Regions from separate parts of the Colwellia meonggei genome, predicted to be linked through region 1. Evidence: riboswitches for the same ligand, from Rfam matches in the RefSeq annotation. Region 1 holds a riboswitch; the other holds the start of a gene.
What was found. Region 1 has a riboswitch for cyclic di-GMP ahead of AC27E9_RS18120 (DUF3718 domain-containing protein). Riboswitches for the same ligand answer to the same signal wherever they lie in the genome.
Positions count from the first base shown of each region.

Region 2: another riboswitch for cyclic di-GMP. It lies ahead of AC27E9_RS13105 (DUF3718 domain-containing protein); the one in region 1 lies ahead of AC27E9_RS18120 (DUF3718 domain-containing protein).

Region 1 is NZ_BAAJLZ010000011.1:61,437-76,403, reverse strand. It holds gene AC27E9_RS18175 (hypothetical protein) at 1-348, opposite strand, end outside; gene AC27E9_RS18170 (PEP-CTERM sorting domain-containing protein) at 651-1,274, opposite strand; gene AC27E9_RS18165 (acetyl-CoA C-acyltransferase) at 1,595-2,779, opposite strand; gene AC27E9_RS18160 (MerR family transcriptional regulator) at 3,061-3,453, shown strand; gene AC27E9_RS18155 (isovaleryl-CoA dehydrogenase) at 3,550-4,719, shown strand; gene AC27E9_RS18150 (carboxyl transferase domain-containing protein) at 5,028-6,635, shown strand; gene AC27E9_RS18145 (enoyl-CoA hydratase/isomerase family protein) at 6,649-7,512, shown strand; gene AC27E9_RS18140 (acetyl/propionyl/methylcrotonyl-CoA carboxylase subunit alpha) at 7,517-9,529, shown strand; gene AC27E9_RS18135 (hydroxymethylglutaryl-CoA lyase) at 9,529-10,440, shown strand; gene AC27E9_RS18130 (CoA transferase subunit A) at 10,505-11,209, shown strand; gene AC27E9_RS18125 (3-oxoacid CoA-transferase subunit B) at 11,236-11,892, shown strand; cyclic di-GMP riboswitch class I at 12,139-12,237, shown strand; gene AC27E9_RS18120 (DUF3718 domain-containing protein) at 12,303-12,662, shown strand; gene AC27E9_RS18115 (patatin-like phospholipase family protein) at 12,868-14,019, shown strand; gene AC27E9_RS18110 (cation:proton antiporter domain-containing protein) at 14,134-14,967, opposite strand, start outside.
Region 2 is NZ_BAAJLZ010000005.1:60,008-74,974, forward strand. It holds gene AC27E9_RS13090 (GNAT family N-acetyltransferase) at 1-302, shown strand, start outside; gene AC27E9_RS13095 (DMT family transporter) at 325-1,188, shown strand; gene AC27E9_RS13100 (RNA-binding S4 domain-containing protein) at 1,217-1,600, opposite strand; cyclic di-GMP riboswitch class I at 1,789-1,872, shown strand; gene AC27E9_RS13105 (DUF3718 domain-containing protein) at 1,932-2,276, shown strand; tRNA gene AC27E9_RS13110 (tRNA-Val) at 2,594-2,669, opposite strand; tRNA gene AC27E9_RS13115 (tRNA-Val) at 2,700-2,775, opposite strand; tRNA gene AC27E9_RS13120 (tRNA-Val) at 2,806-2,881, opposite strand; tRNA gene AC27E9_RS13125 (tRNA-Val) at 2,914-2,989, opposite strand; gene gltX (glutamate--tRNA ligase) at 3,270-4,682, shown strand; gene fabA (bifunctional 3-hydroxydecanoyl-ACP dehydratase/trans-2-decenoyl-ACP isomerase) at 4,860-5,375, opposite strand; gene AC27E9_RS13140 (anticodon-binding domain-containing protein) at 5,553-5,807, shown strand; gene uvrY (UvrY/SirA/GacA family response regulator transcription factor) at 5,945-6,589, shown strand; gene uvrC (excinuclease ABC subunit UvrC) at 6,592-8,445, shown strand; gene pgsA (CDP-diacylglycerol--glycerol-3-phosphate 3-phosphatidyltransferase) at 8,539-9,117, shown strand; tRNA gene AC27E9_RS13160 (tRNA-Gly) at 9,275-9,350, shown strand; tRNA gene AC27E9_RS13165 (tRNA-Cys) at 9,408-9,481, shown strand; tRNA gene AC27E9_RS13170 (tRNA-Leu) at 9,486-9,570, shown strand; tRNA gene AC27E9_RS13175 (tRNA-Gly) at 9,638-9,713, shown strand; tRNA gene AC27E9_RS13180 (tRNA-Gly) at 9,763-9,838, shown strand; tRNA gene AC27E9_RS13185 (tRNA-Leu) at 9,903-9,987, shown strand; tRNA gene AC27E9_RS13190 (tRNA-Gly) at 10,028-10,103, shown strand; tRNA gene AC27E9_RS13195 (tRNA-Leu) at 10,162-10,246, shown strand; tRNA gene AC27E9_RS13200 (tRNA-Gly) at 10,289-10,364, shown strand; gene AC27E9_RS13205 (outer membrane protein transport protein) at 10,560-11,879, shown strand; gene prsT (XrtA/PEP-CTERM system TPR-repeat protein PrsT) at 12,042-14,885, opposite strand.

The DNA of each region.
Region 1 (14,967 bases):
AGAGAGTATTTCAGCGCCATTTAACACCGGAGTATCAGCTTCTTCGTCGGTCATTTTGAGTCGATTTTCTTCGGCAATACGATTTAACACATATTTTGAATAACGAATATCTAAGCCTTCAATACTTTCCGATAACGTTGACTGTATCGCGCCTGTTTTTAACTTCTTATCTTGCCCTTCTCCTCTACTTTCAGAAAAAGAAACATCTAAAACTCCTGTGATAGGCTCACTACCGTTAAGCTTGTTCAGCGCTTGTTTCAATTCAGCGACACTATCGGCCCAAACGGGTAGTGATAAAGAAAAGCATAAAAGCCCGACGGCGAAAGATTGCGTGTTAGTCAATGCCATAAATTACCTTTTTATTATTATATTGCTAATATTTGCTTGCTCGAATGGCAATATTTATAACTTAAATTTCAAATTAATTTCAATATCAGTATGCTAAAGAAGTGTTACTAACCATTTCATTTTAAATATTATTTTATATTAAGTCCTAGAATATAAAATGATTTAACAATATTTTATTTATCAATTAAGCAACTTAACTGAAGATCAAAAAAGCTCGCCTAAAAGCGAGCCATTTTATTGGAATTACAAAGCATTATTAATTTTACATATATCATCTATTGTTCATTGAGTATTCAGAGAGCTTATCCCTTAAATTTACGAGACGCTAAACCGATTAACCCTAATGCTAAAATAGCTAATGTTGTTGGTTCTGGAACATCAGTCGTCCTATTCGCAACAAAGAATAACTTTTCGTATGATGAACTTGAGTTTAGCCCTGTAATATCATTAATCCTATAACCGCCAGTAAAACTTAAAGTATGCAAACACATGCTATTCGGACTAGAAGAAACATCACATTGGTTATTACTTACCGTATCACTTAATACCGTAAATCCCCAAGACCAGTTATTTGAAAACCACCAGTTAGCTCCATTTACTACATGAGTAGTACTTGTTTGCCCCGTATCAAAAGTTACTTCATCTAGCAAACCATGTGCAAGTGACAGTAAATTATTACTTCCTGTCGCTCTCCCTGCCATCATCAAATAATCACCGTCGCAAACATCTAATACATTTTCAGCGAAATTACCAATGGTCACACTCATGGTTTCTTGATAACAAAGAGTCCACCCTCCACCGGTAACAGTAGAAATATCTATGTTTGATTGAACACCAAAAGGATCGTATATAATTCCAGCGTTAGCAATTCCACTTACAGCCAAAGCAATGCTAGCAACTAAACTCTTCAAGAATTTATTTTTCATTTAAATATTCCTTTTTAATATTTATTTAACACCTTTGAAAGGTATTTGATAACGCTAAATACTTTCGATTTAATAAGCAGACAATATGCCAGCATTAAAACACAAATAAAAACAATAAATTAACAGTTACTCGGAATTACATATTTACACATTTGTAAAATAACCTGACACTAGGCTATACTCTAAAAACTAAACTCGTTTTCAGTATTATTTTCACTTTTCAGCACATTAAAACTAAAAAGAGCTACTGTTAAAAACAGTAGCTCTAAACTTATTCAATAGCCTACTAAGTAAGTGGGCTTTTATAAAATGATAAGTAACTACATCATTTCTACAGCAATTGCTGTTGCTTCACCACCACCGATACAAAGTGATGCTAAACCTTTGCTCAAGCCTTTATTCTTCAATGCGTGAATTAACGTCACCATGATACGCGCGCCACTAGCGCCTAAAGGATGACCTAAAGCACATGCGCCACCGTTCACGTTTACTTTCGCTACGTCTAATTCAAGTTCTTTAATACCTAACATAGTTACCATGGCAAACGCTTCATTGATTTCAAACAAATCAACATCTGCAGTTGTCCAATTAGCTTTTGCTAGCACTTTTTTCATTGCGCCAACAGGTGCTACCGTAAACTCTGCCGGCTTTTGAGCATGCATAGCATGCGCTACAATCTTACATAAAGGCGTTAAACCACGCTTTTGTGCTTCTGATAACTTCATCATCACAAGTGCTGCTGCACCATCAGAAATCGAGCTTGAGTTAGCGGCGGTAATCGTACCGTCTTTCTTAAAGGCTGGACGTAAGCTAGAAATTTTATCAGGGCGTGCATTACCAGGCTGTTCATCAATTTCAAAAATTGAATCACCACGACGAGATTTAATCGTTACTGGTGCAATTTCATTGGCAAATGCGCCATCAGCAATTGCTGCATTAGCACGTCCTAAAGAACGAATGGCATAGGCGTCCATATCTTCACGGCTAAATGCTGATTCATCAGCTGTTTCTTGCGCAAAACAACCCATAGCAATACCATCGTAGGCATTTTCTAAACCATCAGTCATCATATGATCAAGTATTTGGCCGTGACCCATTTTAATACCTGAACGCCCTTTTGGCATTAAATGCGGAGCGTTAGTCATACTTTCCATGCCACCAGCAACAGCTACATCGATAGAGCCAGCTAATAAAGCATCATGTGCTTGCATCGCTGCTTTCATACCTGAACCACAAACTTTATTAATAGTGGTACAAGCAGTTGATAAATCTAATTCTGCTTCTAAAGCCGCTTGACGAGCAGGTGCTTGCTTTAAGCCAGCAGGTAATACACAGCCCATGATTACTTCATCGACTTGATCATTTGATAAGTTAGCATCTTGCATAGCACCGCGAATAGCAGTAGCACCTAAACTGGTTGCACTCACAGCTGATAAACCGCCCATAAAACCGCCCATAGGGGTTCGTTTAGCAGCAACAATAACGATAGGATCTTGAGTAGACATAAAGCTCTCCGACAAAGTGTTTTTCGATATTATTCGATAACTCATTACAAGAATCGATAAGAATTGCGCAACAGATTAACTTAAATTTACCTTTACGCCAACGTAAACTTTATGGACCTTTAGTCTAATAACTATAAATTATTACAAAATTGACAATCATTCTTTACAGCATCAGAAACTAACATTTTATTTACATAGCCCAGGTCGCACTTTACGTTAACGTAAACTTATTGTATGGTAGCCAATAAATTAGGAAATAGCGTTTAACGGTGAGTAACAACATGGGCGATAAGAACCACGTCACCTTCTCAATTGGCGAACTAGCTCGGGAGTTTGATATAACAACCCGAAGTATTCGTTTTTACGAAGATCAAGGCTTAATACTGCCTACTCGTAAGGGACAAACAAGAATATACAACCAAAGAGACAGAGTTCGACTAAAGTTAATTCTACGCGGTAAACGCTTAGGCTTTTCATTGGCAGAAACAGGTCGCTTGTTCGAACTTTACGATGCGGATAAATCAAGCGCAACACAATTAAATACCATAATGGACTTAATTGCTGAAAAGAAAAATGATCTAAACCAACAACTAGAAGATATTCAAGCCGTTTTAATTGAATTAACAGGTTTAGAGAATAATTGTCAGGAAGCATTAGCTTCAATAGATAAATAACATTACCCGCTTAGGCGCATAACAAATTAAGTAATAGTTAGGGCTGTGCACACTTGCCGGTGTTAACAACACAAACAATTATTAGAAGGTACAACTATGATTTCTACATTTTCTTCAATGAATTTTAATTTAGGCGAAACCGTTGACATGATCCGTGACACAGTTAACGCCTTTGCTCGCGATGAAATAGCTCCTCGTGCAGAAAAAGTTGATCAAGACAACGAATTTCCAATGGATTTATGGCGCAAATTTGGTGACTTAGGTTTATTAGGCATGACCGTAGATGAAGAATATGGTGGTTCTAACTTAGGTTACTTAGAGCACATGGTTGCTATGCAAGAAATTTCTCGCGCATCAGCTTCTGTTGGCTTAAGTTACGGCGCTATGTCTAACTTATGTTTAAACCAATTAAACAAAAACGGTAACCATGAGCAAAAAGCTAAGTACTTACCAAAACTTTGTACTGGTGAACATATTGGCGCATTGGCAATGTCAGAGCCAAACGCTGGTTCGGATGTTGTTAGCATGAAATTACGCGCTGACAAAAAAGGCGATAAATACATCCTTAACGGCAATAAAATGTGGATCACTAATGGTCCAGATGCCCATGTTTATATTATTTACGCAAAAACTGACACTGCTGCGGGATCAAAAGGTATTACGGCATTTATCGTTGAGCGTGATTACCCTGGATTTTCTCGTCACCAAAAACTAGATAAATTAGGTATGCGCGGTTCAAATACCTGTGAATTAGTTTTCCAAGATTGTGAAGTTCCTGCTGAAAATATTTTAGGTGAGGAAGGTAAAGGTGTTCGCGTTCTAATGTCAGGCTTAGACTACGAACGTTTAGTATTAACAGGCGGTCCATTAGGTATTATGGATGCATGTATGGACTTAGTTGTTCCTTACATTCACGACAGAAAGCAATTTGGCCAATCAATTGGTGAATTTCAGTTAATTCAAGGCAAAATTGCTGACATGTACACGCAAATGAATGCCGCTAAATCTTACGCTTACATGTGTGCAATGGCAGCTGATCGCGGCGAAACTACCCGTAAAGATGCTGCTGGTGTAATTTTGTATTCAGCTGAACTTGCTACAAAAATGGCATTAGACGCGATTCAATTACTTGGCGGTAACGGTTATATCAACGAATTCCCAGCCGGTCGATTATTACGTGATGCTAAATTATATGAAATTGGCGCAGGTACATCAGAAATTCGCCGTATGTTAATTGGGCGTGAGTTATTTAACGAATCGGTTTAGTGTAATTTTTCTCATTGCCAATGAGCGCGATTTCTTTGTCAAAAATACACTCATAGACGACTATGCTTAGTATTTTTTCCTTGAACTCACGCCATTGGCTTCGATAAAGCTAAATAGTGAACCAATTCAGTAATTAAATTTAAATAAGAAAAAATAAAAGAATTAAACTTTCTGTGACTATTGCTATTGATTACTTTTAGCACAATCAAGTGTTAGAAAGTCAAAACAATATCAATGTGCATTGTTAACTTACTGACATTAACAACGTCAAAAATTAACAAAACGAACAACAAATAAAAGGTTATACCGTGGCTAAGATAATATCGAAAATCAATCCCCGCAGCCCTGAATTCATCGAAAATGCTGAGCATATGCAACTGCAAGTTGATGACTTAAAAGTTAAATTAGAAGAAATTAAACTAGGTGGTGGCGAACGTAGTCGTGAACGTCATTTATCTCGTGGTAAGTTACTACCAAGAGACCGTGTTTACGCCCTACTTGATCCAGGCTCAGCATTTCTTGAATTATCACAATTAGCCGCTTATGAAGTTTACGATGACAACGTACCAAGCGCCGGCATTATCACAGGTATTGGCCGAGTTGGCGGCCAAGAATGTGTTATCGTCGCCAATGACGCAACGGTAAAAGGTGGTACTTATTATCCACTAACTGTTAAAAAGCATTTACGCGCGCAAACTATCGCCCAAGAAAATAACTTACCATGTATCTACTTGGTTGACTCGGGTGGTGCAAACCTACCAAACCAAGACGACGTTTTTCCAGATAAAGAGCATTTTGGCCGTATCTTCTTTAATCAAGCCAACATGTCAGCACAAAGTATTCCACAAATTGCCGTGGTTATGGGTTCATGTACCGCTGGTGGTGCGTACGTGCCTGCAATGGCTGATGAATCAATAATCGTGAAAGAACAAGGTACGATATTCTTGGCAGGCCCACCGTTAGTAAAAGCGGCAACCGGTGAAGTGGTTAGTGCTGAAGATTTAGGTGGCGCCGATGTGCATTGTCGTACTTCAGGTGTTGCTGATCATTACGCACAAAATGATCATCACGCTTTAGAAATTGCCCGCAATGCCGTCAGTAATTTAAACCGTGTTAAACCAGTACAAATGGCAATTCAAGAAGTGGCGGAACCCGCTTACTCTGGTGAAGAAATTTACGGTATTGTACCTAAAGATTCTCGCCAACCATTTGATGTTCGTGAAATTATAGCTCGTGTCGTTGATGGCAGCGAATTCGACGAATTTAAAGCGCTTTACGGCACAACATTAGTCTGTGGCTTTGCCCGCATCTACGGTTACCCTGTCGGTATTGTTGCCAATAATGGCATTTTATTTGGCGAGTCTGCACAAAAAGGCGCTCACTTTATTGAGCTTTGTGCGCAACGTAAAATTCCTTTAGTGTTTTTACAAAACATTACAGGCTTTATGGTTGGCCAGCAGTATGAAGCCGGTGGTATCGCAAAACACGGCGCTAAAATGGTAACAGCCGTAGCAACAGCACAGGTTCCAAAATTCACTATTTTAATTGGTGGTAGTTTCGGTGCCGGTAACTATGGCATGTGTGGCCGAGCTTACGACCCCCGTTTCCTATTTATGTGGCCAAATTCGCGCATTTCAGTGATGGGCGGCGAACAAGCTGCGGGCGTACTTGCACAAGTTAAACGCGACCAAAAAGATAAACGTGGTGAAACATGGAGCGAGCAAGAAGAAGCTGACTTCAAACAACCAATTATCGACAATTATGAGCATCAAGGTCATCCATATTATGCCTCTGCTCGCTTGTGGGATGATGGTGTGATTGACCCAGCGGACACTCGCCAAGTACTCGGCTTAGCTATTTCAGCTTCTTTAAACAAACCTATTGAAGAGACCAAATTTGGTCTGTTTAGAATGTAGGGAGAAGTTGACTATGTTTACCCATCAAAATATTACAAGTCCTAGCGAACAAGTTTTATTTGACGTTGACAGCCGTGGTGTCGCTACTGTCACCATGAATAACCCTGATAAGCACAATGCCTTTGATGACAGTATTATTTTTGCACTAAGCCACTTATTTCATGAAATTGCAAAATGTCATGACATCAAAGTCATGGTATTGGCTTCAACCGGTAAAAGCTTTTCTGCTGGTGCTGATTTAGGTTGGATGAAACGTATGGCGTCTTACTCTTATGAAGAGAATTTAGCAGATGCCAATGCTTTAGCCCATATGTTAAAAAATCTTAATTTTTTACCTCAACCTACCATTGCTAAAGTGCAAGGTGCAGCCTTTGGCGGCGCAGTTGGACTAGCAAGTTGTTGTGACATTGTATTGGCTAGTGAAAAAGCCAGTTTTTGTTTAAGCGAAGTAAAACTGGGCTTAATTCCTGCCACTATTAGTCCGTATGTGGTGAATGCGATTGGTCAAAAAGCCAGTCGACGTTACTTTCAAACTGCTGAACGATTCTTTGCTGACAAAGCGCAACAACTAGGTTTAGTTGATGAAATTCTGCCATTGGAAGCATTAGATTCAGCCGTTGACAAAATGATAACGACATTACTGGAAAATGGCCCATTAGCCGTGCGCCAAGCTAAACAGTTAGCCCTTGATGTCGCTTACCAAGATATCGACGAAGCATTAATAGAAATAACCAGCGAACGCATTGCCGCGATCCGCGTATCAGCAGAAGGCCAAGAAGGTTTAAGTGCCTTTTTTGAAAAGCGCCAAGCCGCTTGGCAAGCCCCGTTGCAACAACAAGCATCACAACAAAAATCATTAGATAAAGGCGAAGGATAAACTCATGTTTACTAAAATATTAATTGCCAACCGTGGCGAAATCGCCTGTCGTGTTATTAAAACTGCACGAAAAATGGGTATTCTAACCGTTGCCGTTTATTCTGATGCCGACGCTGACTCCTTACATGTCAATATGGCTGATGAAGCTATATATATTGGTGGTTCCCCTTCGCGTGAAAGTTACCTATTATCAGAAAGAGTTATTGAAGCAGCTAAGCGCACCGGCGCACAAGCGATTCACCCAGGTTATGGTTTCTTATCTGAAAACGCCGACTTTTGTCGTATGTGTGCCGCACAAGGCATTACTTTCATTGGCCCACCGGTTGGCGCTATTGAAGCTATGGGTTCAAAATCTGCAGCTAAAAATATTATGGAAGCGGCACAAGTACCGTTAGTGCCAGGTTACCATGGCGATGACCAATCAGAGGCTGTGATCAAAAAAGCTGCCGATGATATGGGTTACCCTGTACTACTTAAAGCTACTGCAGGTGGCGGTGGTAAAGGTATGCGCCAAGTATGGAGCGAAGTAGAATTTTCTGAAGGTTTTGCAGCAGCAAAACGTGAAGCTAAATCTTCATTTGGTGACGATACCATGTTGGTTGAAAAGTACTTAACACAACCTCGTCATGTTGAAATTCAAGTATTTTGTGATAATCATGAAAATGCGGTTTATCTTTTCGAACGTGACTGTTCAGTGCAACGTCGTCATCAAAAAGTGATTGAAGAAGCACCAGCCTTTAGCATGAGTGAAGAACTACGTGCGAAAATGGGTGAATCAGCGATAAAGTCAGCACAAGCCATTGGCTATCAGGGTGCAGGTACCGTTGAATTCTTACTTGATATTGATGGTTCATTCTACTTTATGGAAATGAATACTCGCCTGCAAGTAGAGCATCCTGTTACTGAATTAATTACTGGCCAAGATTTAGTTGAATGGCAATTGCGTGTTGCTGCCGGTGAAGTATTACCTAAAGCTCAACACGAATTAAAAATCAATGGACACGCTTTTGAAGCGCGTATATACGCTGAAGATCCTAACAATGACTTTTTACCGGCAACCGGCACTTTAGACTTTTTACAACCGCCAGTTGAAAGTGAGTTTGTCCGTGTTGATACCGGTGTTCGTCAAGGTGATGAGGTGAGCGTATTTTACGACCCTATGATTGCTAAGCTAATTGTTTGGGACGAAAGCCGTGAAAAAGCCCTACAACGTATGGCGAAGGCACTTTCTGAATATCGCATTAATGGTGTTACCACTAACATCGACTTTCTCTATAACTTAGCGACTTGTGCGCCATTTGTTAATGCTGACATCGATACTGGCTTTATTGAAAAAAACCAAGAAATTATTTTTCATGAAAGTGAACAAGCTTTAGCTGGCGAATTGCCTATGGCAGCACTTTATTTAGTTTTATCACAAGAGTTACAGGCGCAAACTAAAGCTGCGAAAACTAACGATCCATTTTCACCTTGGAATATGACCAATGCATGGCGCTTAAATGAAGCCAACGTTCATCATATGGTATTGGCGCACAACGACACTGAGTACCCGATTGTTGTCGAACAAAAGCGCCAAGGCAGTGGTAGCTACTATTTGATTACTGTTGATGGTCAAACGGTTGATTGCCAAGGTCGAATAGATAACGACACGTTATACGTTAGTATTGATGGTTACCGCAGTCACGCAACCATTGCGAAAAACGGTACACAAATCAGTTTATACCACCAAAATGGCGTATTTAATTTCACTCATATTTTACCTGACTGTGGCGATAATAGCGGTGATGACAGCCATGGTGGTCTAGTTGCGCCGATGAATGGCACTATGGTGTCTGTATTAGTGTCAGCCGGCGATACCGTTACCGCAGAGCAACCATTAATGATAATGGAAGCAATGAAAATGGAACATACGATTCGCGCGCCAAGTAATGGCGTTGTTGACACAATTTACTATAAAGATGGTGACATGGTTGACGGCGGTGCTGAGCTTATTGCCTTCACAGCGGAGGAAGCATAATGACTGGTACAGCAAGCTTGCCATCGCAAGTCAAAATTGTTGAAGTTGGGCCTCGCGATGGCCTACAGAATGAAAAACTACAAATCAGTGCTAAAGATAAAATAGCGTTGATTGAAATGTTATCAGATGCCGGTGTTAGCTATATCGAAAGTGGTAGTTTTGTTTCACCTAAATGGGTGCCGCAAATGGCGACTTCTACCGATGTATTCAATGGTATCAAGCGCAAAGAAAACGTCACTTACGCAGCCCTAACTCCCAATATGAAAGGTTTTGAGGCAGCAATGGCGGTTAATGCCAGTGAAGTGGCGATATTTGGCGCCGCATCAGAAGCGTTTAGCCAAAAGAACATCAACTGCTCTATAGAAGAAAGCTTGCAACGTTTTGAACCGATAATGGCTGCTGCCAAAGCCGCTAACATTCCGGTACGAGGATATGTTTCTTGTGTTGTTGGCTGTCCTTATGACGGTTTTATAGAACCTGAACAAGTAGCAATGGTTGCAGAAAAACTATACCAGATGGGCTGTTATGAAATATCGCTTGGCGACACCATAGGTGTTGGCACGCCAGCAACCGTAACTAAAATGATACAGGCTGTTAGTGCCCGTGTGCCAATGGCAAAGCTCGCTGTGCACTTTCACGATACTTATGGTCAGGCGTTAACTAACATTTACAGCGCTTTGCAAGCCGGTGTCATGGTAGTCGATAGTGCTATTGCAGGCTTAGGCGGATGTCCATATGCTAAGGGCGCTTCAGGCAATGTCGCAACCGAAGATGTTTTATACATGCTTAACGGCTTGAATATTGATACTGGTATCGATTTTGACAAACTATTAGCAGCAGGTTGGTACATTAGTGACAAATTAGGCAAAGCACCTGTATCAAAAGTGTCAACTGCATACCGAGCTAAATAAGCTGGTTGTATTTAAATGTAAAGATTAAAAATAACGACAAAAATTTATTAATGAGGAACAAACAATGGCAGGATTTGACAAGGTAGTGTCAAGCTATGAAGAAGCTATGGCAGGTCTTGAAGATAATATGACCGTAATTGCCGGTGGTTTTGGCTTATGTGGTATTCCAGAAAATTTAATTAGTGAAATTAAACGTAAAGGCACCAAAGGTTTAACTGTGGTTTCAAATAACTGCGGTGTCGACGACTTTGGCTTAGGTATTTTACTTCCTGATCGTCAAATCAAAAAAATTGTCGCCTCATATGTTGGCGAAAATGCTGAATTTGAACGTCAAATGATGAATGGCGAACTTGAAGTGGAATTAACGCCTCAAGGAACACTAGCCGAAAAAATGCGTGCCGGCGGAGCCGGTATTCCTGCATTCTACACGGCGACAGGTTACGGTACTCCTGTTGCAGAGGGCAAAGAAGAGCGAGAATTTGACGGTAGGCATTACATTTTAGAACCTGCTATTAAAGGCGACTTTGCCATTGTTAAAGCTTGGAAAGCAGATCGCTACGGCAACTTAGTGTTTAGAAAAACTGCTCGTAACTTCAATCCTATGGCAGCAGCGGCGGGTAAAATTACTGTAGTAGAAGTAGAAGAAATTGTTGAACCTGGTGAGTTAGACCCAGATCACATTCATACACCAGGTATTTACGTTAACCGTTTAATATTGGGTTCATTTGAAAAACGCATTGAACAACGTACTGTTCGCAGCGATACATAATTATAAGTGTTAGTAAGGAGTAATTTATGGCTTTATCAAGAGAACAACTAGCACAACGCGTTGCGCAAGAGTTACAAGACGGTTACTACGTTAATTTAGGCATAGGCATTCCAACATTAGTGGCCAACTACGTACCTGAGGGAATGGAAGTGATGCTGCAGTCGGAAAATGGTCTATTAGGTATGGGGCAATTCCCTACCGAAGCAGAAATTGACGCTGACTTAATTAATGCAGGTAAACAAACGGTAACTATGGCAACGGGTGCATCAATTTTTGATTCAGCAGAATCTTTTGCCATGATCCGCGGTGGTCATGTTGATTTAACCGTTTTAGGCGCTTTTGAAGTGGACGTTAACGGCAACATTGCCTCGTACATGATCCCAGGCAAGCTAATTAAAGGTATGGGCGGAGCAATGGATTTAGTTGCTGGTGCCGATAACATTATCGTGACCATGACTCACGCATCAAAACATGGCGTTTCAAAACTACTCAGTAACTGTACACTACCGTTAACGGGTAAAGGTTGCATAAAAAAAGTATTAACTGACTTAGCTTTTATTGAAATTAAAAATGGTAAATTCTATTTATTAGAGCGTGCTCCAGGTGTATCGGTAGAAGAAATCATTTCATTAACCGAAGGTAAATTGGTTGTTGACGGTGATATTCCTGAGATGACTTTTTAAACGTAATAACAAATAGTTAACAAAAAACGATTAAATTAGGGGGCATTAGCCCCTTTTTTTGTGGTTAATTTCTTACAATATGTAGGTATTTGTCCTAAAACTGTAAACCCCTCTAAATTACACTCATTCCTAAAATCAAAATAATTGATTGTTTTAAAAGAATTAAATATAAAAACCTTTAACTATGGAAAACAAAATGCAACAAAGCAGTTGCATTTAATTCAAGATTTGGTAATACTGAAATTGACAAAGAAAAGGCAAGACACGCGAAAACGTGTTACGCAAAACCACCGGTCTAAGGGTAAGTATAATTCTGTATTTATCTATGACAGCGGAGTTACCGAGTTATTAGGTACATCCTGTGGTTTTTTCTTTTACTAACTCTATTTGTATTATAAAAGGTTATTAAAATGAAAAAATTATTACTAGTTACTACCGTTACTGCTTTAACGATGACGTCTATTATATCTGCGCCGAAAGCGCAAGCCGCCGACATTGCACAAAATGTATGTGAGTATGTTGCCGCCGACGACAAGAAACGTATGCGTTCATTTTTAAAGACGAATAAATTAAAAATTCGTAATATCTTCGCGGGTATCCAGTGTAATGGTAAAAACTTGTTAGAATTCGCTGCTACTAAAGGTTCAGTAAAAACTGGTTCTTTGATGATTAGTAAATTACCAAAGAAAACTGTTTCAGCTAACTTGGCACTTATTCAAAATGGATCGCAACCATTAATCGACGCTGCTAACAAACGTGTAAGCAGCTAGAAATTTATTTTCCAGTAGGCGTTAATACTTATTGTAAGTTCGATGTTTTACTAGTTAATAATTCTTATGTCTTTAAAAAGGCCAGCATATGCTGGCCTTTTTTTCTTTTCCGATTAAATAATATTTAAATCTTTAATTTCAACTAGCTACCTGCTAAAAAACGGATTAAAATCTTTATAAAATAGTTATAGTTTTGGTTGTCTAAATGCCACATAAACGCAGTTATATTAATAGCAACAATGCACTCGTTTTAACTGGAGGTGGCGCTCGTGCGGCTTATCAAGTTGGTGTATTATCGGCAATTGCCAAGTTTATCCCAAGAAATCATGGTATTCCCTTCCCTATTATTTGTGGCACATCTGCCGGCGCAATTAATTCAACCGCTTTAGCCTGTTATGCCTCATGCTTTCAATTAGGCGTTAAGAAACTCGAATGGGTTTGGAAAAACCTCGATCCTGGACGTATTTACCATAGTGATGCTATACGTGTATTTAGCCATTTATCAGCAGGCTTGCTTGGCAGCTTTCAAGCAGACTATGCAAATAAACGAGCTCGAAGTTTATTGAATAATGCGCCATTACTCGATTTACTAAACATGGTGATAGATTTTAGTCGCATTGATACCAATATTAGGCGTGGATATTTATCAGCGGTTTCTGTAACAGCTTCAAGTTATACCAGCGGTGACTCCATTAGTTTTTTTCAATCGTTGGAATCTATATCGCCTTGGTTTAGAGCAAAGCGTCGAGGTGAGCCAACCCAATTGAACAGCCAGCATTTAATGGCCTCCGCTGCTATTCCTTTAGTGTTTCCTTCAGCTAAGGTTAAACATGATCATTTGGGCGACGGATCTATTCATCAGCTTTCACCATTAAGTCCAGCAATACATTTAGGCGCAGAAAAAATATTCATTGTTGGTGTTGAACAGCCGAAAGAGCCAATGCACGCACAAGAAAACAACCCTCACCCTCCAACAACGGCAACTATTGCAGGTCACCTACTAGATACGATTTTCTCTGATACTTTACAAAGTGATATTGAGCGTATGGAGCGTGTCAACCACACTTTGTCATTAATACCCGAACATTTAAAACAAGAAACCGTAGGATTAAAAAATATAGAGTCTTTGCTAATTAATCCAAGTCATGACTTTAATGCCATTGCGGTTAATTATTTTGATAGATTGCCACTATCTATCAGACTATTACTGCGCAGTGTTGGTATTACTAATGACGCAGAATCGAGTTTAGTCAGTTATTTATTATTCGATAAAAATTATTGTAAAGAATTAATTAATTTAGGCTTTAATGATGCGTTAGAGCAAGAAAATAAAATTCGCGAATTTCTTAACTTATAAATTTTCACAGCAATACTGGTAATAGTTTAAGCAACAGCAAAGCATGCACTAATTATCAAGCGCTTACTTTGCTGCTAATATTTTTAAACCGCGATATAAATGCCAGCCTATTTGCTAAGGCCCTTCCTGTACAAATCGCTCTGCCCTTTCAACACGGCGAGGTTTGCCACGCACAATCAAGGTATCTTGAGGCTTTAAAATGGTTTCAGGTGTCGGATCTTCCGTTTCAATATCATCACGTCTTAATGCCACAACAACAACGCGACGTTCATGCAGTTTTAGCGACTCAATAGAGTGACCGTTAGCATAGGAATTATTAGTTAAAATAATTGCGTGAGCGAATTCAATACGGTCAATCGCATCAGGGCTCATATCAGTATGTTCACCCTGGAAGAACCCATGCAAGTGGTTGTAATGATTTTTACGCTCTTTTTGCACACGACGGACAATTTTTGAAAAAGGTACACCTGTTAAAGAAAGCACCTGAGATACCAACATCAGACTCCCTTCCAAGCTTTCAGGCACAACTTCATTTGCGCCAGCAGCATGTAACTCATCAAGCTGATCATCGTTACGTGTTCTCACCAAAATAGGCACCTCTGGCGCTAAAGAGCGAACTCTTTGAATAACATCAATCGATTGCTTATCTTCACCAAATGCAATCACAACTAATTTAGCCTTAGATAATTGTGCAGCATGTAATAACTCAGCTTGACGAGAAGAACCAAATAAAACATTCTCACCCGCCTCACGTGCTTTTGTGGCTCTTAATGGGTCAATATCGATAGCAACGAAGTCTATTGACTCTTGCTTTAAAAATCGACTAACTGTTTGACCAATGCGCCCAAAGCCACAAATAATCACATGCTCATTTAGGTTTGTGCTTTTTGGCAGTTGTTCTAAAGGTTCAGTATCAATTTGCTTTTCACGACTAAACCACAATGCCCA
Region 2 (14,967 bases), on a different contig from region 1:
ATGTTGACGGTAAAGTTGCGGCATTGGCAAATTGCGTGGAAGGCTTTTCAACGTTTAGTGCAAAACCATTAATTAACTTTCATGACATTGTGGTGTTAGAGCTATACAGAGGTAGAGGTTTAAGCCAATATTTATTTGATTATGTTGAAGCTATAGCCAAAGACAAGGGCTGTTGTAAGCTAACGCTGGAAGTACTTGAAGGGAATACAGTTGCTAAGAAAGCTTATGAAAAAGTTGGTTTTGCAGGCTACGAGCTGGATCCTGAAATGGGGCAGGCAGTATTCTGGCAAAAACAACTTTAAAACCTAAACTATTGAACTCGATATGCATTATTTACTATTAACTGCTATTGCAATATTTTTTTGGAGTAGTTTGGCGCTACTGGTTGCCGAGCTTAGTCACATACCGCCTTTTCTTCTTTTAGCTAGCTGCTTATTAGTTGGTGGCAGTTTATCTATTTTTCAGTATAAAAAGTGGCAATTTAGCCCTACATTACTATTGGTTGGAGTTGGCGGTATATTTGGTTACCATTTTTTGCTGTTTATGGCGTTACGTTTGGCACCACCTGTCGCGGCAAACTTACTTAATTATTTATGGCCACTATTCATTTTGTTATTTACTCCATTGTTCTTTAAGGATATAAGTTTAACGAAACGGCAAGTATTGGGTACTTTGGTATCATTAATTGGTGCTGGTCTAATTGTCGCAGCCAATGGTTTGGATTTCTCATCTGAGCATCTACTTGGTTATAGTTTAGCATTCATGGCTGCAGTTACATGGGCATGCTATTCGTTGTTATCTAAAAAATTAATTATTAAATACACTGAATTTGGCTCTGCAACAGTCGGACTGTTTTGTTTACTTTCTGGTGTATTAGCAGCACTTGCTCATATTATAGCTGAAGAAATACCTACTATTAGTAGTTCTGATTTAGGCTTAATTTTTTTATTAGGGGTAGGGCCAATGGGGTTATCTTTTTATTGTTGGGATGCCGCAGTCAAAAAAGGTGATCCGCGGGTGATTGCAACAATGTCATACTTTACACCCCTGTTATCAACTCTACTGTTAATACTATTTAGTGAATCACTTTTTAGTCAGCAAGTTTTTACCGCAATGCTGCTTATTGTTGCAGGTGCAATTATTGCCAATTTAAGAATACGTCAAGGTAATGGAGTTGATAGTATTTAAGCATTAGTAAGCCAACTTATAGCGAATACTAAAAGGAGATTGGTTTACGCTTTGAACGTGCCGGCATTTCAGTAGTTTGTTCTTTTTCTATGGCACTTTGTTTTACTTTTTTCTTTGTTTGCTTCTTTTTAGTCGCTTTTACCTTCGATACAAGTGGTTGTATTGATGGCTCCGGTTTTGTTAGGTCTTCAACAAAGTTAACCTGAAAAATTTCGCCATTAAATTCAATAATGTCTTCATGGTAAATCTTTTTACGTTTTTGAAATTCAACTTCATTATTAACAGCTACATAGCCTTCACTGATGACAATTTTGGCTTCGCCACCACCACCAACCATATTTGCTATTTTAAGTAGTTTACATAATTCAATGGGTTGTACAGAAATATTAATTAAAGGAATGTCGTCAATCATGAAAAGTCTTTAAAGCAAAATTTAAAAAATAATTATAACTGAGTTACTAACTAATGTCCTCCGCTGATACTTATTACACTTTAGTTAAAGCACAGTAAATCTAGCTTTAACTATTTGTATTGTAGTAAAAATAGTCACATTACAAAAATTAACCTTGTGTAACAATAATGTCTCTGTATAATGCGCCTCGGCAGAAACGGCAAGATACTTGAAAAGGTATTACGCAAAACTACCGGTCTACGGGTATTACCTATGACAGCGGGGTTTCCAATGCGATTTAGTATCGATAGTTCGTTTCACAGTTTTTACTTTATTGATATTAAGGCACACCATGAAAAACATCATATTAGCTATTTCATTTGTATTATTAACTTCTACTTACTCGTCAAATGTACAAGCCCAAAATGTAGCTAAAACTCTATGTGAATACGTTTCTGTTGATGATAAATCACGTTTTCGTTCATTTCTAAAGTCTAATAAATTAAAAATTCGTAAAGTATTCGACGGTGTTCAATGTAACGGCCAAAATTTAGTTGCATTTGCTAGTCAGAAAAACGCAATTAAAACGGGCACTTTAATGTTAGGTAAATTACCAAAAGCGAAAGTTGAAGGTATTTTAGCAACGATCACATCTCCTGAATTAACAGCAGCTGCACAGAAGCGCATTAATGGCTAATCGTTAAAATATAATATTTTGATCAAGCGAGCATAGGCTCGCTTTTTTATTGCCTAGAATTCTCTTGTAATGTATTTACAAGGTATGGAATTGATAACAGTGAGCAAAGCTTCGTAAATGGTGTATCGAATAGAGAATTACCCTTTGTGGTTTTTGCAGTTGTTTAGTTTTGGCAAAAGCTTAAAGGCTTAACAATACTCGTGGTGGACGATACTGGACTTGAATCAGTGACTTGGCGCAGATTATAAAGAGTAGTAGGTGCTTTATAAAGAAAAGCTAAAAGGTTCAAAAAAAAGGTTTTGAGGATTTAAAAATAGTGGTGGACGATACTGGGCTTGAACCAGTGACCCCCGCCTTGTAAGGGCGGTGCTCTCCCAACTGAGCTAATCGTCCATTTTGGTTTTAATTCTTTATGGCAAAGAATGGTGGACGATACTGGGCTTGAACCAGTGACCCCCGCCTTGTAAGGGCGGTGCTCTCCCAACTGAGCTAATCGTCCATTTTGGTTTTAATTCTTTATGGTAAAGAATGGTGGACGATACTGGGCTTGAACCAGTGACCCCCGCCTTGTAAGGGCGGTGCTCTCCCAACTGAGCTAATCGTCCATATAAGAAAATAACTTATACAAACAGAGATATGGTGGACGATACTGGGCTTGAACCAGTGACCCCCGCCTTGTAAGGGCGGTGCTCTCCCAACTGAGCTAATCGTCCGTCTCTGTGGGGGCGTATTATAGGGAGAACGAAAAAGCTGTCAACAAAAACTCGGTACTTTTTTGCTATTTTTTTAACTATTTAGTTCAACCGCTTCAATTTCCATCATAGTGATGGATTTGTGAACTTTTTTAGCCGACTAAGCGTTATTTGAAATGAATTAAGCCAACGAGTAGGTGTATTTCATATCTTTGCCTGATAAAATGCAGCCAACTTTATTAACCATAATTTTTGTTTTTATTGCTTTCTTGGGCAATTAAACATCTTAGTTGAGATTTTTATGACTTTAACAACTCGTTTTGCTCCTAGTCCAACAGGGTATTTGCATGTTGGTGGCGCACGTACTGCTTTATACAGTTGGTTATATGCCCAAAAAAATGGCGGTAACTTTATTCTTCGTATTGAAGACACTGATTTAGAACGTTCAACTCAAGCCTCTGTTGATGCCATAATGGATGGTATGAATTGGTTAAACCTTGAATGGACACATGGCCCTTATTTTCAAACACAACGTTTTGACCGTTATAAAGAAGTTATTGCAGAGCTTTTAGCATCTGGTAATGCTTATCGTTGTTATAGCACCGCAGAAGAAGTTGAAGCGATGCGTGAAGAAGCGAAAGCCAAAGGTGAAATTGAAAAGTACAACGGCTTATGGCGTGACCGTACAGATCACCCCGCAGATAGGGCTTTTGTTATTCGATTTAAAAACCCATTAGACGGTGATGTTGTCATTAATGACATCGTTAAAGGTGATATTACAATTAGTAATAGCCAACTTGACGACTTAATTATTGCTCGCTCAGACGGTACGCCAACCTACAACTTAACGGTTGTTGTTGATGATTTAGACATGAAGATTAGTCACGTAGTACGTGGTGATGATCATATTAGTAATACTCCGAAACAAATTAATATTCTAAAAGCGTTAGGTGCAACAATTCCTGCATACGCACATATTCCAATGATTTTGGGCGATGACGGCAAACGTTTATCAAAACGTCATGGTGCGGTAAGTGTTATGCAATATCGCGATGACGGTTACTTACCAGAGGCATTATTAAACTACTTAGTACGTTTAGGTTGGTCTCATGGCGATCAAGAGATTTTCTCTCGTGAAGAGATGATAGAGCTTTTTGATTTAACCGGCTGTAACCGTGCTCCTTCAGCGTTTAATACTGATAAGCTTATTTGGGTTAATCAGCATTACATGAAAACACTAGCGCCAAGTTATGTAGCTTCTCATCTAGAGTGGCATATGGCTGAGCAAGGCATTAACGTTGAGAGCGGCCCTGCGCTTGAAGAAATTGTTAAAGTGCAAGCTGATCGCGTAAAAACATTGAAAGAAATGGCGCAAATCAGTCGTTATTTTTATGAAGATTTTACCGAATTAGATGCCACAGCAGTTAAAAAGCATTTACGCCCAGTGGTTAAAGAGCCGTTACAAGTGGTAAAAAGTAAACTTGCTGCACTAACTGAATGGTCGCCGGAGCTTATTCACGCAGCAATTAATGATACCGCTACAGAGCTAGAAGTTGGTATGGGGAAAGTTGGCATGCCACTTCGCGTAGCAGCAACTGGTGGCGGCAACTCGCCTTCACTTGATATTACGTTAGCTTTATTAGACCAACAAAAGGTGCTTGATAGAATTGACCAAGCATTGGTTGTTGTAGAAGCGCGTATTACTAATAGCTAGTACTTGTAATTTGCTATCAAAAAAGCCAGCTGAACAGCTGGCTTTTTTATATTCAGAATAAATAGTATAACGCGGTCACAATTATGTGAATGAGCGTATATATTCAGAACGAATACTATAAAGCAGCCACATATGCCACTTTATACTGTTCTATACTCTGTCTTTTATTATTCGTTATTAAAACTTAGTGGTATCAGTAAATAAACCAACTTTTAAATCAGTTGCCGTGTAAATAACGCGACCATCAACTGAAACAGTGCCATCTGCAATACCCATAAATAATTTACGTTTGATAACACGCTTAAGGGTAATTTTGTAAGTTACTTTTTTTGCTGTTGGTAAAATTTGTCCAGTAAACTTCACTTCACCCACACCTAATGCGCGGCCGTGACCTGGACCGCCAGACCATGCTAAATAGAAGCCAGTTAATTGCCACATTGCATCTAAACCAAGACAACCTGGCATGACAGGATCACCTTTGAAATGACAATCGAAAAACCAAAGGTCAGGGGTAATATCTAACTCGGCAATAATTTCACCTTTACCATGCTCGCCACCGTCATCGTTAATGCTAATAATTCTGTCCATCATTAACATATTGTCTGATGGTAATTGGCTGTTACCAGCACCGAACATTTCACCTGTACCCGCTTTAACTAGGTCTTCTTTTGTGAACGAATTTTTTTGTTCCATGGGATCACTTACATCTATTGAGAATTTGAAAGGCGTTACTTTAGCGAACACTTGTACGCTAAACAACTCCGAACAGTTAAATAAATTGAGTTTTTACTTAACTTCTGTATTAAAATTTGCCAGAATCGGTTATGCGTAACCAGTCCGGTTGTGTGCAATGTGATAGGTAAGATATTGATGAACATAAAAAAGAAAGCATTAACAAATGCTGAAAAGCAAAAGCGTTACCGTGAGCGCCAAAAAGATCGTGGCAAAAAGGAAATGCGAGGTTATTTGTCACCAGAAGCACAAAAATGCTACGAATTAATTGCTGAACAAACAAAATGGAATGACAGCATTATTTTAAGTAATGCTGTGCGATTAACTTATGCCGCCTATAAAAATGGTCAAATTGGCTTATTAAATAGTTGGTTAAATAAGAATGAGTTATAACCTCTGCTTAATATTTGTTTAATAACTGACTGAATTAAAGAAAAAGCGGTAATTTAGATTGTGTTAATGACTGATTCGCTATATTCTTTTTGTCTAATATTTTGCTGTTTCTTAAGAAATTCTAAGGTAATTTTACGTTGATAAATGTTTTGTTAGTTGATGATCACGAGTTGGTTCGTACTGGAATACGAAAAATCCTAGACGAAGTAAAAGGACTTAAGGTTATTGGTGAAGCCAAAACGGGCGAAGAAGCTGTGCAGTTTTGTCGAAAAACTGAGCCTAATGTTGTGCTAATGGATATGAATATGCCAGGCATTGGTGGTTTAGAAGCAACGAAGAAAATTATTCGTTATGCGCCTGACGTTAAAGTTATCGTGTTAACAGTTTATTGTGAAGATCCTATTCCTACCAAAGTTATGCAAATTGGTGCTGCAGGTTACTTAACTAAAGGTGCAGGCCCAGATGAAATGATTAATGCTATTCGTGCAGTAAATAGTGGCCAGCGTTATATTACGCCAGAAATCGCTCAGCAAATGGCATTAAGCCAATTTAAAACGGCAGAAGAAAACCCATTTAACAGTTTGTCAGAGCGTGAATTACAAATCATGTTAATGATCACACGTGGTGAAAAAGTGCCTGATATTTCAGAGCAGCTTGTTTTAAGTACTAAAACCATTAACAGTTATCGTTACCGTATGTTTGAAAAGCTCAATGTTGGTAATGATGTTGAGCTAACGCATTTAGCTATCCGTCATGGTATGTTGAAAACTGAAGCATTGTAGTTTTGTCTGAAGAATCATTATCAAATGAAGATATTACGTTTGATCATAAAGCTTTCCTCGCAGTCGTTTCCGAACAAGCAGGGGTGTATCGTATGTACGATATCACCCAAACAGTTATTTATGTTGGCAAAGCTAAGCACCTTAAGAAACGTCTCGCCAGTTATTTTCGTAAAGATGTTGGAAGTAACAAAACTCGCGCATTAGTCAAACAAATTGCCGCCATCGATGTCACAGTTACCCATACTGAAGGTGAAGCGCTGATCCTCGAAAATAATTATATTAAGAAGTACCAACCTAAATATAATATTTTACTGCGTGATGACAAATCCTATCCTTATTTATTAATTACTAATCACAAGCACCCCAAGCTTGGTTTGCACCGTGGTGGTAAAAAAATTAAAGGCGAATACTTTGGCCCATACCCAACAGTTGGCGCGGTTTGGGAAAGTTTACGTTTAATGCAAAAGTTATTTCCTTTGCGGCAATGTGAAGACAGTTATTATCGTGCGCGCAGTCGACCTTGTTTACAATTTCAATTAGGACGTTGTTCTGCGCCGTGTGTTGATAAGATTTCTCAGCAAGATTATCAACAACAAGTTCAGCTCGCGAAAATGTTTTTAAAAGGCAAGAGCTCAACGGTAATTGAACACCTCGTCGCAAAAATGGAAACTGCGAGTCAAGAGCTGCAGTTTGAGCATGCAGCAAAATACCGTGATCAAATAGCTACCTTAAGAAAAGTTCAGCAACAGCAGTTTGTCAGTGGCTCAGCAGCAGAAATGGACGTGATTGGCTTGTTTCGTCATAAATCACAGGCCTGTATACATTTATTATTTGTTCGTGAGCAAAAAATATTGGGGAGCAAAAGTTATTTTCCTACAGTTCCTGTTGATACCAGTGACGCAGAGATAATTGCAGCATTTATTAGTCAACACTATATAGGTAATGAGCTCAACTCTGGTGCTATTCCTAAAGAAATAGTTTTAACAACAGCGATTGAGCACCAGCAAGATATTATTCAGGTAATAAGTGCCCAAGCAGAGCACGAGGTAAAAATATCACACAATGTTCGTACAGAACGTTCACAGTATTTGAAATTGGCTTGTACCAACGCAGAAACTGCGTTGATGACTAGAAACGCTCATAAAGAGTCGATGCAAGCACGGTTTTCTGCGTTGAATGAAGTATTTGAATTACCAAATGGTATTTCGCGAATTGAGTGTTTTGATATTAGTCATACCATGGGGCAACAAACCGTCGCCTCTAATGTGGTGTTTAATCAGGAAGGGCCATTAAAAAGCGATTACCGGCGCTATAATGTTCATGGTATAACCCCAGGTGATGACTATGCAGCAATGGCCTTTGCGTTAGATAAGCGTTATAGCAAGGTTAATAGCGAAGAAAAAATGCCAGATATTATTTTTATTGATGGCGGAAAAGGGCAACTGGCAAAAGCAGAAGCTTTTTTTAGTAATATTGAACAAGTAAAAACACCTCTTTTGGTTGGTGTTGCTAAAGGGGAGTCAAGAAAGCCTGGTTTAGAAACCTTAATTTTGGCGGGTAGCCATCAGCTAATTTCATTACCCGCCACTTCGCCCGCTTTACATTTAGTACAACATATTCGTGATGAATCACATCGTTTTGCGATAACAGGTCATAGAGCAAAACGTCAAAAAGCCAGTAAAAAATCAACATTGGAAGCAATACCTGGTATTGGTGCTAAAAAACGGCAAGCACTTTTACAGTACTTAGGTGGCCTGCAAGAAGTTTTAAAAGCTGATAAAGCAACCCTTGAAAAAGTGCCAGGTATAAGTAAGTTACTAGCAGAAAATATTTATGATGCCTTGCATGACAATTAACAAGCAATCTGTGTAAAATGGGCTTTAGCGTCAATTACTCTCGATTTGAACTTATTCGATCAGATAACTATAAGAATAGATATTAGAATTACTATGTGGACAATCCCCAATCAAATAACATTATTTAGAATTATATTAATCCCAGTTTTTATTGTGGTTTTTTATTTGCCGGTATCATGGAATCATTTTGGCGCCTTCGCCGTATTTTGGTTTGCTGCGATAAGCGATGCATTAGATGGCTATTTAGCACGAAAGTTAAATCAGTCTTCAGCATTTGGCGCATTTATTGATCCTGTCGCCGATAAACTTATGGTTGTTGCTGCTTTAGTTATATTGATTCAAGATTTGCAGGTATGGTGGATTTCAGTATCAGCTATACTGATGATTGCGCGAGAAATTTTTATTAGTGCGCTACGAGAGTTTATGTCGTCACGTGGTAAGCGAGACGAAATCGCTGTTTCTCAATTAGGTAAATATAAAACGGCAGCACAAATGCTCGGCATTATGGGATTAATTTGGTATCCCACTTATGATATTCCATTAATATTATTTGAATTCCCTCATGAAATTTTAATTTTTGCTGCATATAGCTTCTATGCTATTGCGACTGTGCTGACTTTTTGGTCAATGGTTATTTACTTTAAAGCAGCATGGCCGGAATTAACTAAGTAATATTTGACTAAATAGGTGTAAAGAGGGGAGTTTTAGTTAAAAAAACACCAGATTAGTCGCTTTTTGAGCAGTCGAAATAAAATTGAAATTAAATGGTTGACTCATGAATTTTTCAATGTAGAATGCGTTTCCAGTTGATAGGGAGTCAACAGATGAAGCGGCTGTAGCTCAGCTGGTAGAGCATCACGTTGCCAACGTGAATGTCACGAGTTCGAGTCTCGTCAGCCGCTCCAAATTCTCTTTTAGAGAAGATTCTAAGGAATACTACCTTACTCGTAGATGATGAAAATGGCGGGTTGGCAGAATGGCTATGCAGCGGATTGCAAATCCGTGGACCTCGGTTCGACTCCGGGACCCGCCTCCATTTTGCCCGGGTGGTGGAATTGGTAGACACAAGGGATTTAAAATCCCTCGCCTAACAGCGTGCCGGTTCAAGTCCGGCCCCGGGTACCATTTCATCATTACTGTAGGGTTGTTAATACGCATTGGCATGTGTATAGAATGAAAGTTAAATTATGAAGCGGCTGTAGCTCAGCTGGTAGAGCATCACGTTGCCAACGTGAATGTCACGAGTTCGAGTCTCGTCAGCCGCTCCAAAATCTAACTATTATGCATTTAGTAAATATAAATTTGCTAAATTATGAAGCGGCTGTAGCTCAGCTGGTAGAGCATCACGTTGCCAACGTGAATGTCACGAGTTCGAGTCTCGTCAGCCGCTCCAAATCAAGATGAATTGCTTCATCTGAGTAGGGTACCAATCTCTACGTTAAAAAATACTTCTCGTTGCCCGGGTGGTGGAATTGGTAGACACAAGGGATTTAAAATCCCTCGCCTAACAGCGTGCCGGTTCAAGTCCGGCCCCGGGTACCATTACTGTTAAATCAGTAGCTGTATTTAATAACTCTTCCAAGCGGCTGTAGCTCAGCTGGTAGAGCATCACGTTGCCAACGTGAATGTCACGAGTTCGAGTCTCGTCAGCCGCTCCATTAGTGTTATTTAAAAGAAAAAGTAGCTTCCAAGGTTACTATAAAAATACTTCTCGTTGCCCGGGTGGTGGAATTGGTAGACACAAGGGATTTAAAATCCCTCGCCTAACAGCGTGCCGGTTCAAGTCCGGCCCCGGGTACCATTTTATAAAATGAAGTATTGAAAAATTATAAAGCTCTTCGAAGCGGCTGTAGCTCAGCTGGTAGAGCATCACGTTGCCAACGTGAATGTCACGAGTTCGAGTCTCGTCAGCCGCTCCAATCTATTTATTATCTTGTTAATTACTTCCCATATTTTTAGCTTAAATTTCTGCTATTTTCACATACATTTTCATTACACTTTAGTTGCTCGTCTTATCTGAAAGTCACGTATAATAACGTTTGTGTAAATTATTCCTCATTTGAATGACACTATTATAAAAATTTAATTTCCTGACAAATTACCGAGAACAAAGAATGATATTTAGACGATCAACTCTTGCAGCAACTATTGCACTTTCCGCCTTCAATTCACACTCAGCATCTTTTCAGTTAAATGAAACAAGTGCCTCCGGCTTGGGCAGAGCCTTTGCTGGTGATGCTGTTATTGCCGATGATGCTGCCATTTTAGCACGTAACCCTGCTGCGATGGCGTTATTTGATAAAGCCGCATTTTCAGTTGCTGCAACCTATGTTGATCCTGGTGTTGATATTAAAGGCGTTGACGCACCTGATATGCTTGGCGCTGATTATGATATTAGTAAACTCGATCAAGATGGTGTTGTACCAGCTGCGATTATTCCGGCAATGTATTTTATTAACCCGGTCAATGATAAATTTGCCTATGGTTTTGGCATTAACTCAAACTTTGGCCTTAAAAGTGAATATGATAACGACTACGCTGCCGGCTCGATTGGCGGAAAAACTGATTTAAAAACAGTAAATGCCAATTTAAGCGGCTCATATCGTGTTAATGAGCAGCTAAGTATAGGTTTAGGTCTAAATGTTGTTTATGGGGAAGCTGAGCTCATTAGGCATGCTGGTAGTGTGTTAGAGAATGGCGTTAGCATACCTGGCGTTGGCTTAGTTGTTCCACCTGTTCCTGCAAATTCTGAAATTATTAATATGTCAGGAGACGATTTTGGCTATGGCTGGAATCTTGGTGTTGTGTATGAAGTGAATGCAGAACATCGCTTTGCATTAACATATCGTAGTAAAGTTGAATTAGCGTTTGAAGGCGACTTTACTGGCCTAGGAACGCTAACTGAGGCAGGTAGCTTAATTATTGATATGCCAGCAGGAGCTGAGTTTTCGGGCTTTCATCAATTTACTCAGCAGTGGGCTGTGCATTACAGTGTGTTGTACACGCAATGGTCGAGCTTTGAAAAGTTAGAAGCTTATACAGGTGAAGAGTTAGTTTTTGAAAAACAAGAGAACTTTGAAGATACCTATCGTTTTGCTTTAGGTGCAACATTTGATGTCAATCAGGCGTTAAAACTTAGAGCTGGCATTGCTTACGATCAATCAGCTGCTATTGAATATTATCGCTCGATCTCTATTCCAGACAGTGACAGGTTATGGTACAGCGCAGGTGCGACATACATGTTAAACAACGCTGAGAGCATTGATTTTGGCATTTCGTATATTAATGGTGATAATGTTATTGTTACCGAAGAAGATGCTTTGTTAGGGCAGTTACCTGCTTCTTTAGACCCGCTAGTAGGTAATAAAGACTGGAGCTTTACTTCAGAAGGTAATGCTTTATTGGTAGCCCTACAATACAACAAACGCTTTTAATTAGTTGTTAAGTAATTATTTATTAAGCTTAGCTTTATACTATAAATAGCTAATTTAGTACGGGTTAAGATAAAAGGCCAACCATAGTCATGGTTGGCCTTTTATTGTCTGCTAATTGCCATTGTAAATTGAAATGACTTATAAAGTATTATTTCAACGAATTTACCAATTTGATAATAGCGCTTTAGCTTGCGCCTTTTCGGAGAAGTGTTGGGGACTATTAACTGCTTCTATTAAGTAACCTTTGGCTTCATCTACTCTTTGTAGTTTTTGTAATGTTACTGCTAAGTGATACTTTATTTCAGCGTTGTCATAGTCTTTGGTTAGCGCATATCTAAACAATGCAAGCGCTTCTTTGTGATTACCTAGTCGACTTTCAATCCAAGCATAAGTGTCAATAATTGCAACATTATCTTGTAAATAGCTGTAGGCTTCTTTGGCATATTCTCGAGCTTTTTGATGGTTATTTAAATCAAAGTAAATATTGGCAGCATTATTTAATAAAATTGGCATCTTGCCGTGGTTTGAAATTAGTTGCTCATACTGTGTTGCAGCAAGCTCTAATTTATTTGCGTGTTTGTAGCTATCCGCTAAAGAAATTTCTACCACTAAATCATTAGGGTGCTTTTTTAGCCACTGCTTTAAATACGGTATTGCTAATGCTAAGTTTTGCTCTTTTTTAAAGCTTTGGTAAAGGCCTAAAATGGCTTGTTTTTGTGCTGAAATTTTTAGAGCAGCTAAGTAATGAGATATTGATTTTTTAGTGTTATCGAGTGCTAAGTAAAGATCACCTAATAATACTTGTTCTAGGCTATTACTGTTTGTTAATTTATTAATGTTTGAAATTAAATTTAGTGCGAATGATTCATCTTTGTTTTTTATCACTAAATTCACTAAGCCAATATGTGCAGGTATTGAATTTTGATCTTCGACAATCGCTTTTTTATAAGACTGAATTGCGCCAGATGAATCGCCAGCAATAATTTGTGCTTGAGCGAGCAAAATCGATGCAGCTACTTTATCTTGGGCTTTTCTAACATAGTCGCGCAGTGCTAAAATCGCTTGTTGATGCTTATTTTGCTGTTGGTAAAGTTGTGCTATCAATCTTAATGCACCCGCTGAATTAGTATTTTGGCCGATAAAAAAATCAACAGTTTCTATCGCTTTTTCTAACTGATCGCTTTGGGTTAATGCGTTGGCATATTTAGATAAAATATAGTAGTTATTATTGGCAAGAGCGTATGCTTTACTCGTCCATGATAGTGTCTCTATTATATTACCTTCAAATAAGTATGTATCTGAGATTTCAGCCATAATAAGCGGGTTTTGTGGGAATTTTTCAAGCTTATCCTGTAAGAAGCTACGAGCTTTTACATAGTCTTTCTTAATAATGTCCATTCTAGCTAAATGCACGATAGCAGCGATATTTGTATTATCTAAATTTAATGCTTTTTGAAAAGCTTCTTGTGCTTGTGCAAACTGATTGTTCCAGCCGTAAAGTGAGCCAATGCGTTGTTGAAAGTAACTATCGTTCGGGTATTGAGTAATTAGTTCTTGGGCGATAGAAATTGCTTTATCTATATCTTGGTTGTTTTCGAATGAATCAATTAATAGCAGCTTTACTTGTATACTATTTACTTCATTATTCTTAATAGTCAGCAACGCATCAATTGCCGACTTATACTCTCCTGATTGCATTTTACTACGGGCGAGATTACTAATACCTCGCTCAGAATTAGGGTTGATCTTTAATACTTCTTTAAAATAACTCTCTGCTTTATTTGCGTCTTTTAATTGCAAGTATGTCATACCGAGTAAGGTTAAAATATCAACATTATTTGGATGAGTTAAATTAGCTTTTTTTAGCAAGTTCTTTGCAGAAATTGCGCTACCTGTTTGTAATTCTATTAGTGCGATCATGCGAATAGAATCTAGATGTGAATCGACATAAGTTAGATATTTTTCTATATACCGCTTCGCATCCAATAAATTACCATATTGAAAATTAGTTAACCCTGCTAAGTAATAATAATCAGGTGTTGTTTTCATAATTTCATCTGGCACAGCTGCCAAAGTTGTGATGACTTCGGTGAGTTTCTTTGTTCCTGATTGGTCAGAAGAATTATCTAAATTTGCATTAATTAATGCTTTAAGATAGCCCGCTCGTGGTTCATTCGGTATTTCGCTGAGAATAATATCGATGTGGGGTTCAGCAAGTGCGTATTCACTCAAATTTATATGCAACATAGCTTTGGTTAATAAGGCTGCAAAATGACTATGATCAATTTCTATTGCTTTATCAATCGCTACTAATGCCTCTTTTTGTTTACCTAGTTGAGCTAAAATATTGGCTTTCATAATCCAACCATTAATAAACGGTTTTGGTTGCGCAAGAGAGCGTTCGATAAATTGTAATGCTTGCTGAGGTTTCGAGGATATCTGTGCAATTTGAGCTCGACCAAGTAAAGCTAGCTGGTTTTTAGGCGCTAAAATCAAAGCTTCTTCAAAGGTAATGTCTGCAGAGCGATAAAGCTTCTGGCCGATTTGAGCTTGGCCCTTGTAAACAAGTAGCTCAGTTTCAATTTTAGTGCCACGACTACCTGCTTTAGTTATCCGAATAACCTCATCGTACTTATGCTGTAATAAATAGGCATGGGCAAACAATGTTACTAGACGGTTTTTATCCGCATTGTTTGCTTTCGCATTATTAAGTTCAATTTCAGCTAAATCGCCGTTTCCCTGTGCTAACAGCGCTTGAGCTAATAATATTCGCGAAGGCAAATGATCGCTTTGTTGTTGCAAAACATTTTTAAGATGAATTATTGATGTGTCAATCTTATTGTTATGAAAAGCAATAAGCGCATCTTCATACTGTTGGTTTACCGCTTCATTTGCATAGCTATGTAGTGAGAGAGCGCTCAGTAGCACGGCAATAGAGCCAATAGCTTTTATTGGATTTTTCCTACTATTTGATAAAAAAATAGTGTCAGAGGAGAGTTTTTTCATTTTTAGACCTTAGCAATATTATTGGCGTTAACGCTGATTTACACGAAAAATCCTAGTTTATAAATATGTTAATAACTTTTAG